Regions from separate parts of the Halomonas chromatireducens genome, predicted to be linked through region 2. Evidence: riboswitches for the same ligand, from Rfam matches in the RefSeq annotation. Region 2 holds a riboswitch; each other region holds the start of a gene.
What was found. Region 2 has a riboswitch for thiamine pyrophosphate ahead of LOKO_RS20260 (TenA family protein). Riboswitches for the same ligand answer to the same signal wherever they lie in the genome.

Region 1: linked by a shared signal. The riboswitch ahead of thiC (phosphomethylpyrimidine synthase ThiC) and the one ahead of LOKO_RS20260 (TenA family protein) in region 2 are both predicted to bind thiamine pyrophosphate.
Region 3: linked by a shared signal. The riboswitch ahead of LOKO_RS18300 (sodium:solute symporter family transporter) and the one ahead of LOKO_RS20260 (TenA family protein) in region 2 are both predicted to bind thiamine pyrophosphate.

What each region holds. Positions count from the first base shown of each region.
Region 1 is NZ_CP014226.1:626,197-629,466, forward strand. It holds gene thiC (phosphomethylpyrimidine synthase ThiC) at 1-1,306, opposite strand, end outside; TPP riboswitch at 1,391-1,513, opposite strand; partial or broken gene LOKO_RS02975 (thiaminase II/PqqC family protein) at 1,722-2,033, opposite strand; partial or broken gene purL (phosphoribosylformylglycinamidine synthase) at 1,953-3,270, shown strand, end outside.
Region 2 is NZ_CP014226.1:2,696,645-2,699,914, forward strand. It holds gene LOKO_RS12510 (lysophospholipid acyltransferase family protein) at 1-513, shown strand, start outside; gene LOKO_RS12515 (hypothetical protein) at 660-1,436, opposite strand; TPP riboswitch at 1,780-1,928, shown strand; gene LOKO_RS20260 (TenA family protein) at 2,018-2,686, shown strand; gene LOKO_RS12525 (TIR domain-containing protein) at 2,650-3,270, shown strand, end outside.
Region 3 is NZ_CP014226.1:3,939,150-3,942,419, reverse strand. It holds gene LOKO_RS18305 (TenA family protein) at 1-648, opposite strand, end outside; gene LOKO_RS18300 (sodium:solute symporter family transporter) at 648-2,051, opposite strand; TPP riboswitch at 2,041-2,154, opposite strand; gene LOKO_RS18295 (hypothetical protein) at 2,289-2,969, shown strand; gene LOKO_RS18290 (peroxidase-related enzyme) at 3,014-3,270, opposite strand, start outside.

The sequences.
Region 1 (3,270 bases), 1.9 Mb from region 2:
GGCCGGGGCCCTCGATCATTACCTGGACGTCGTGTTTCCAGGCGATATGGGTCAGCTCGCCGAGGGTCTTGAGTTCGGCCATCTGCGCCTCGTCGTTGGCGTCGGCAACCGAGCCGGGACGCAGGCCGTCACCCAGGGAGAAGGCCACGTCGTACTGTTTGCAGATCTCGCAGATCTCCTCGAAGTGGGTATAGAGGAAGCTCTCCCGGTGATGGAACAGGCACCACTTGGCCATGATGGAGCCCCCGCGGGAGACGATGCCGGTGACACGCTTGGCGGTCAGCGGCACGTAGCGCAGCAAGACGCCGGCGTGGATGGTGAAGTAGTCCACGCCCTGTTCGGCCTGCTCGATCAAGGTGTCGCGGAAGACTTCCCAGGTGAGGTCCTCGGCCACGCCATTGACCTTCTCCAGCGCCTGGTAGATTGGCACCGTGCCGATGGGCACCGGAGCGTTGCGGATGATCCACTCGCGGGTCTCGTGGATGTTCTGGCCGGTGGAGAGATCCATGATGGTATCCGAGCCCCAGCGGATGCCCCAGGTCATCTTGTCGACCTCCTCCTCGATGGAGGAGGTGACCGCCGAGTTGCCCAGGTTGCCGTTGATCTTCACCAGGAAATTGCGGCCGATGATCATCGGCTCGGACTCCGGGTGGTTGATATTGCAGGGGATGATCGCCCGCCCGGCGGCCACTTCGGCACGCACGAATTCCGGGGTGATCTCTTCCGGCAGGCGTGCGCCGAAGCCCTGGCCCGGGTGCTGATGGCCGAGAATCCGCTCGACTTCCTCGGTACCGAGCGCCTGGCGGCGCTGATTCTCGCGAATGGCGATGAACTCCATCTCCGGGGTGATGATGCCCTGGCGGGCGTAGTGCAGCTGGGTGACGTTTCCTACCCGGCCATCTTTTGTAGGGAGTGCGCGCCGTGGCGTGCGCTTCAGGTCGAAGCGCAGCTGGGCCAGCATGGGGTCGTTGGCGCGGCGCTTGCCGTAGTCGGAGGTGGGGCCATCGAGGAATTCGGTATCGCCACGCTCCTCGATCCAGGCGCGGCGCAGCTCCGGCAGGCCACGGCGCAGATCGACGCTGATTTCGGGGTCGGTGTAGGGGCCAGAAGTATCGTAGACCAGCAGCGGCGGGTTCTCTTCGTCCTCGCCGGAGGTCTTGGTCGGGGACAGCGGTATCTCGCGGAAGGGCACGCGAATGTCGGGGCGTGAGCCTTCGATATGGACCTTGCGTGAGCCGGGCAGCGGCTGGATGGCGGCCTCGTCGACCATGGCGGTATCGGCGAGGAAGTGCTGGGTCTTGCTCATGGAGTGTTCTCCCTAGGGTATTGCGGCTGTTGTGCGTTGTCAGGGAGGACAGCTGGGAGGACAGGGGCAGAGCGGCCTTGGCCTCTCTGCGTGTCGCTTGATCCCTACGCTGGTCCTAGCCAGTTCAGGTTCAACGGGATCCATGCTCCATCGCCGGCTGGCGCTGCATGATCTCAGCCGTTTTCAACGGCACCCCGTCAAGCGTGGTGGTGCCCGCCATCATCGGCGGGCAGGTTCGTCGCCGCTACGTTTCTGCCTCAAGCCCGGGGCTGATCCGGTGACAGGTCTGCGAGGGGGCGCTGTGAACCCCTCCCTGGGCGCTACCGATTCCATCCCTGGAATAGGACCCCCTCTTAGACCTGTCTCCGGCGCCCCTCACGTCTTCGCAGCGGCAACGGTCTTGCATGGCTGTGGGCTAGTCCGCGCGGTCCAGCCCCATCTGCCAGAAATCGATCTCCAGTCGCGTGGCATCGCGGAATACCTCCGACAGCTCCTGGAAGCGCGAAGGGGTGACGTCGGCCAGTCGCGCATCGAGCCACTCCAGCTCGGTACGCATGGCGCCCTGGAACTCTTCGCCTTCGTACATGGCGATCCAGGCGTCATAGGGGTTGGCCTCGCCGCGGACGGTGTCCGGTCGGCCATTCAGCCAGTTGGCGATCTCGCCGTAGCCGATCAGGCAGGGCGCCAGGGCCACGTGCAGGTCGAGCAGGTCGCCGCGATTGCCGGTTACTTCCGCACCTTCGAGCAGGATGCCATGGGCGCCGGGGGCATCGAGCGGCGTGGCTACCACAAGCCGATCATGATCGCCGGCAGCTACGGCAGCATTCGCGATGGCCATGTCCAGAAGGGCGTGATTCCCGTCGGTGGCAAGCTGATCGTCATGGGTGGCCCGGCCATGCTGATCGGCCTGGGCGGCGGCGCCGCTTCCTCCATGGCCTCGGGTACCTCGAGTGCCGATCTCGACTTCGCCTCGGTGCAGCGCGAGAACCCCGAGATCGAGCGCCGCGCCCAGGAGGTAATCGATCGCTGCTGGGCCCTGGGCGAGGCCAACCCCATTCGCTTCTTCCACGACGTGGGCGCAGGCGGCCTCTCCAATGCACTGCCGGAGCTGGTCAAGGACGGCAACCGTGGCGGGCGCTTCGACCTGCGTGCCGTGCCCAATGCCGAGCCGGGCATGAGTCCGCTGGAGATCTGGTGCAACGAGGCCCAGGAGCGCTATGTGCTGGCGGTGGCGCCGGAGGACCTGGAGACCTTCGATGCGCTCTGTGCGCGGGAGCGATGCCCGTACGCCGTGGTCGGCGAGGCCATTGAGGCCCATCACCTGGAAGTGCGCGACGGCCATTTCGAAAGCCAGCCGGTCGACCTGCCCATGAGCGTGCTGTTCGGCAAGCCACCAAAGATGCAGCGCGAATTCGAGCGGGAAAGCCGGGATCTGTCGGGTGTGATGCTCGACAACCTGGACCTGCGCGAGGCGATGGAGCGCGTGCTGCGCTTGCCCACCGTCGCTTCCAAGGGCTTCCTGATCACCATCGGGGACCGCTCCATCACCGGCATGGTGGCCCGCGACCAGATGGTCGGCCCCTGGCAGGTGCCCGTGGCCGACGTGGCGGTGACCACCGCCAGCTACGATACCCATGCCGGGGAGGCCATGGCCATGGGCGAGCGGCCGCCGGTGGCGTTGATCGATCCCGCCGCCAGCGCACGACTGGCGGTCGCCGAGGCGATTACCAACCTGGCGGCGGCGCCCATCGCCAAGCTGGGTGATATCAAGCTCTCCGCCAACTGGATGAGCGCCGCCGACCACGTCGGCGAAAACCAGGCGTTGTACGACGCTGTCCATGCCGTGGGGATGGAGCTCTGCCCGGCGCTGGGCATTGCGATTCCGGTGGGCAAGGACTCCATGTCGATGCGTACCGCCTGGACGACGCAGGACACCAAGGGCGAGCCGGAAGAGCGGAGTGTCA
Region 2 (3,270 bases):
AGCCACTTCCCCTTCACTGCCATGTACGAGCCACCCAAGGTCGAGGGACTCGACCCCGTGACGCGAGAGGGTCGTGAGCGCATGGGCGCCAAGCTGGTACCCACCAACCCACGCGGCGTGGCGGCATTGCTTAAGGCGCTCAAGCGCTGCGAAGCCATCGGCATCCTGCCCGACCAGGAGCCCAACTGGGGCAGCGGCGTCTTCGCCCCCTTCTACGGCCGCCTGGCCTATACCGCTACCCTGCTGCCCAAGCTGGTGGCCCGCACCGACGCGCGTGTCGTTACCGGCGTGGCGCGGCGCATTCCCGGCCGCGGCTTCGCCATCCACTTTCTGGCCGCCGACGAGCAGGTCTACTCTCCTGATGAAGAGCAATCGGCGACCGGTGTGAACGCCTGCGTCGAGGATGCCATCGCCCTGGACCCGGCCCAGTACCAGTGGGAGTACAAGCGCTACCGCAAGGTGATCGAGGAGCAGGAGGGGCATCCGGACCATGGCTCCTTCCGGCTTTACTGAGAGCTGCTGTCTTACCCTACCTGTGGTGCATAAGCCGCGCGGATATCGAGATCTGGGCCGTAAAAGATCCCGGCCACGCGGGCGGCTGACCGGCAGCTGCAGAGGAATTTTAGCATTCCCCCTTTCGCACAACTATTTTCCACCGACTAATAACTCATCAAAATACCATTCTTCACACAGTCCTTCATAATTCCACGCGTTGTAGCAGCAACGTCATTTGACAAGAACAGCTTCTTGCGCTCATTTTCAAGAAAGTCAGCCCCAAAATCTTTCGTCAAGTGGATAGAAGCATAAGTAAGCCCATCAAAATCTTCTCTACTAAAATACCACCCACCTACATAACCGCCTACTTCATAGTAACGAGAGAAAGCCCACTCCATTTTTTTAGAAATCTCGTGCATTTCATTTTCGCACTCGGCTGGAATATAATAACTTATCGCCACCTCCCCCACGTTAACTTGCAACCGCATAACAATCGACTCACCACTCTCACGAGATATATGATAGTACGCATCTATTTGGCCAGGGATATGATTGACCCGTATAGTAGTCTTGCTATTCCTCAATGCCTGCTCAATATCATTGCCATTTACCTTCTTGCTTTCCCACAGCTTAAACTCGCCTTCTGGAAAATCAATAAGCAAACAAGCCCTAGGAAAGGTTTCTAAAAAAAGCCGCTCCGCACGTTTCTGAAGATTTATCACATTGACATCTTTTTCAGAAAAGAAAACCACAATTGCTATCACAATACCTGAGGCCGCGACTTGACCAAGCGACATAGCAACCAATATCCAGTCTTGCCGATTTTCTTTACCAAGAAAATAGACAGAAACTCCTACAGCACTTATAAGAGCAAAAGCAAGAACACTTAAAGCAACAACCTTGACCCAGCTGGGGGCATAAATAAAATTCTTACTCTCCATGAACAAAAACCCCCTAATCAATATGTAAAAAAGCAATAATAAATGAGAAGACAAACAACTTCTCATCTCAAGGATTAACTATCACCACACAAACCAATTATATGCGAGAACAATTATAGAATAACGGATAGCATAATTTTTTACAAAACCATTAGCCAGATAATGGCGGCCTTCACTACCAGCTCCGGCAAATCCCACCATCGCCCACAGCGACTGGGGATGATACAGGGTCGGCATCGGCGACGACGAGGTGGACCTGATCTTTGAGCTGGATGCGTTCAGACAATAGCCGGTCCCAGACATTGGCGGACTGGCATCTTCGCCCTACCCTGCTAGACTGCCTGGACGCTTGACGGGGTGCCGGTGATTCCGGCTGAGATGGCGCAGGGAGCCCAAGGGTGACCTCAGCGCCGATCCCGTGGAACCTGATCCGGGTGAGCAGGGCCGCTGGCCCCGCATGAACCGGCGTAGGGAATCAGGCGAAGGGGTTTGATGACACGTCTCTCTGCGCTCCCCTTCTCTCACGATCTCCCCTGCCCGACTTCAGCCTCGCTCCGGATCCTCGATCACCCGGAGGCTAGATGGGCTACCGCTTTACCGACCTCACCGCCGCCTGCCAGGACGACTGGCGCGCCTATACCGAGCACGACTTCGTGCGCAGCCTCGGGGCCGGTACCCTGGCCGAAGACGCTTTCCGCCACTACCTGCAGCAGGACTACCTGTTCCTGATCCACTTCGCCCGGGCCTATGCCCTGGCCGCCTACAAGAGCCGCACCCTGGCCGACCTGCGTCAGGCCCATGAAGGCTTGAAGGCCATCGTCGACGTGGAGCTGGGCCTGCACGTGGGCTACTGCCGCGAGTGGAACATCAGCGAGGAGGCGCTCGCCAGCCTGCCCGAGGCCCGGGCCACCATGGCCTATACCCGCTATGTGCTGGATACCGGCAATCGCGGCGACCTGCTCGACCTGCACGCCTTACCCATGGCGCCCTGCCCCTGCCCGAAGCGAGCAACGCATGACTCTATCGATGGGAGCAGCCTCCGGCCCCGCCCAGCGCGCCCGACGCACCTGGAACATCGACCAGTGGGGCAGCCCTTTATTGGCCTGACAATTGGTTTGAGAGGCCTTCAGGTCGATGCTGATGATGTCGATACCCTCAGGGTGGGTATTGCGAGCATGATAAACGGCGCCGCTATTGCCTTTTTGACATCAGTATGGGGATTACGAAACAAGGGGCGCTTGACCGGTTAAGTGAGCTACGCTCGCGAATTCCGTCTATTATACAGGAGGGACAGGAATCGACTGATTACTTCCGTTGGCGGAAGGATGCGGAAGCCGCACTAGTTAACTTCTTTTCCCTGTCTGAGGGCAAGCGACACCTGACCGAATTCAAAGACATTCATTCGCAACTGCCCCCGCGGCACGTACAGTCGCTTGATCTCGGCGTCGGGTGGAAGACCTTCGATAAGGCGATGGAGCTGTCCTCGGAGTACTTTAAGTCGGTCGAGCAAGAAATCCAGGATTACTATGAAGACGAGGCAGGCACGCCTCGTGCTAGTGTCGAGGAGTCAGCTCCTGGCAACGTGTTCATTGTGCACGGCCGCGATCAAGCGCTCAAAGAGGCTGTGGCGCGCTTTGTCGCGAAAATAGGCCTGAATCCCATCATCCTGCATGAGCAAACCAACGAGGGGCGAACCCTTATCGAGAAATTCGAGGCGAATGCCTCAGCCGATTTTGCGATCGCTTTGTTCACGCCCGATGACGTAGGCGGGCTGAAGAGCGACACGCCGAGCCTCTCTAACCGCGCTCGTCAGAATGTTCTGTTCGAATTTGGC
Region 3 (3,270 bases), 1.2 Mb from region 2:
GTCGCGGAAGCGCTCGGCCATCCGAGCGAAGGCGGTGTCATCGAGCGCCGCCGCCTCCTCGTCCAGGCGCTGGCGCAGCCAGGCCACGAACTCCTGAAAGGCGGGGTTGTCGTGCAGATCGATCCACTCCCCCATCAACGGGTGCAGCCCGTCTACGCGGGTCACCCGCAGCGCCCACTCGAGGTAGACCCACTCGGTGACCACCAGCACCGTCAGGATCTCGGCGTAGTCGCCGCCCTGGCCGGTGTCGTGCAGCAGCTCGCGAAACGCCAGGGTCTGCGGCAGGTAATCCGGCGCCTCGCGCAGGGACGCAGGCACCTCGAAGGCGTCGAAGGTGCGCTGGAAGGTGCTGTTCTCGTCGCTGGTCAGCATGCCCATGAACTGGCCCAGCACTACCCGGTCCGCCATGCTCGGCGCGTGGCCGATAGCGTGGCCGATCAGGGCGGTAAAGGGATCGACGAAGCCGTAGTCCTGCACCATGTAGGCGGCAAAGTCGCCCCCCACAAGCCGCCCCTCGGCCAGGGCGTCGAACAGCGGGTGGTTCACCGTGGCCGACCAGTCCGGCTCGCTGATCTCGCGAAGCCAGTCGGTGATGCGCGCCGATTCACGGCTGGCGGCCCAGGCGTTCCAGTCAGAGCGTGTCGTCATCAGGCGTCTCCCTTGCTTGCCAGGTGAAATTTCGTCCCGGGGCGCAGCCAGGCGATCAGCAGGCTGGCCAGGGTGGAAGCGAGCAGCGCACCGAGGAACGGCGCCAGGGTGGGAATGCTGTCGGGGAAGCTCGCCGCCAGCACACCGGCGGCCAGGCTGCCCTGGGCAACCCATCCCGGCACCACCGCGCCAAGCAGGCCCGCCACGCCGCCGGCCACCGCCGCCAGCGGTGACATGCGCCGCCACAGGCCCAGCAGCACCGGCACCACGATGGCCGCGCAGAGCAGGTCGGCGATCAGGAACAGCCGCAGCACCGAGAAGCCCTGAAGGGCCACCCATGCCACCGGTGCCATCAGCGCCACCGTGACGAGCCGTGCCCCGCGAACCGAGAGCCCGCGCCCCCCGGAGCTGGCCACAGCCATGGAGGCGATGGCGTTCTGCGGGGTATCCACGCTGGAGGCACCCAGCGTTACCGCCAGCACCAGAGCCGGAAGGCCCAGCCAGGCCGGCGCGGCGGAGAGCAGTGCGAAGAAGGGGATCGGCGGCTCGCCCAGCGGCAGCGCATGCATGGCCGCCAGCATGCCCAACCCGCCGATGGCCATCACCACCAGCAGGCTGCTGGCCCCACCCAGCAGCGCCCCGCGGCCCAGGGCGCGGTCATCCTCGGCCGCCCAGATACGCTGCCAGTAGCCCTGGTGGAAGAGGTTGGCCGCGGTGACCGCGATCACCAGGGTCAGCGCCACGGAGAGTGCGCTGCCGGTGGGAATCGAGGGCATGATCGCCCCGGCGGGCATGGGCGGCAGCCACCACCAGGCCACGCCGCCGACCAGTACCAGCAGGGCCAGCAGCAGCCAGGCCTGCCAGCGATCGGTGGCCAGGCTCGCCCGCAGGCCGCCAAGGGTGGTGTAGACCAGGGTGACCACCGCCACGCCGAGGATCACCAGTGAAGGCGGCACATCGGAGAGCAGCGCGGCAATGGCGCCGATGGCAGTTAGCTCGGCGGCCAGGAAGATGGCCATGTAGGCAACGGAAACGAAGGAGACCCAGCGCCGCACCCCGGCGCCATAGCAGGCCTCGGCGAATTCACCGATGCTGCGTCCCTGCGGCAGGTGGCGTCGGATGGCGGGGCCGTAGAGTCCCAGTATCAGGAACGGCAGCGACGAGCCGATGGCGTAGCCAGCCAGCGCCACAGGCCCGACGAAGGCGCCGATCTCCGGCGGCGCAAAGAGGATCCAGGCCCCCATGCTGGAGGCCAGGAACGACAGGCCGATGGCCTGGGCTCCCTGGGAGTTGCGGGCAGTCACGTAGTCATCGAGCAGGCCGTCGGCCCGCCGGGCGCGCAGGCCCAGATAGGCAAAGCAGAGCAGCGCCGCGCCGAGCACGGCAGACGTCAGGTAGGGCATGTCGCACTTCCTCCGCCGGTATGAACCGGATCAGGTTCCAGGGTCAGCGCTTGGCTCTCTCAGCCCCTGCCGGTTGCACGGCGGGACTCCCCTGGCGACAGTGAATGGATTGTCGAGTAATTTAACTCAAGTTATTGTCAGGATGGCCGATATAACCGTCTAGCGTCCATGATTGATGGGACGAGTGATGATACAACAGTCGCTACCAGCGAACGACCACTCTCGCCGAGACTACCGATGCCGTTTACCGAAGCCAAGGAACACGCCCCCGGACGGTTGCATGCCATCTTCGCCGACCCCTACAGCGCTTTCGACAACCAAGTGATCGAGCGGCAGCTGCACTTGCGGGTCGCCATCGATGACCTGCTGCTGCAGCCCATGGCCAAAGGCCAGCTAATGCTGAGGGTGATCCATGGCTGGGAAAACGGCAGCTTCGAGCCCGCCGACCTGGACCACAGCGACCATCGCATCGGCTCACTCGAAGACCTGCGCAAGGCGGTTGATCGTTACCACCAGGCCTTCGAGGCTTCGCAGCCTTTTCCCAAGGATAATGCCTCGCTGCTGGCCCGCCCGCTCGAGCATGCCATCAACCAGGCCGAAGCCAACGGCCAGGCCCTCGACGAGGAGACCCGCACCATTCCCGCCCGCTGGCCCGCCTTCGACCAGGGGCTCTATCTTTATACGTTCTTCAAGGTCTACCACCGCCTCACCTACGGCGAAGATGACTCCTACCGCACGGCACGCTGCACGACCCCGCACGGACCTCGCGAGATTCACGAATTCCATCTGGAGGAAGGTGAATTCGCCGTGATTTCCCCCACCGAGAGGGACGCCACGGTAGACACCGTGCTGGTGCTGCATGAAAGCCAGCTGGTTCCGGTGCTGCAGTTGTTGGAAGGATGCCGGGAAAGCGCCTGAGTGAGCTTCAATACACGTCGGACGCCTCGATTGCTTCCTACCTGTTAGACCTTCTCACGCGGCACCCGGCCCATCAGGTAAAACTCGTCGTTGGGCGGCGTGCCGGTGAGGGTAACCAGGCGATTGGAGAGCCCGAAGAAAGCGGTGATGGCGCCAATGTCCCAGATGTCATCCAGGGTGAAGCCGGCGTTCAGCAAACGCGTCTGCCATTCGTCGGTGAGTTCGCCCACGTCCAGGCCGCAGTGAAAGGCGAAGTCGAGCATGAGCCGATGGCGCTCGCTCAGCGGTGCCGTGCGGTGGT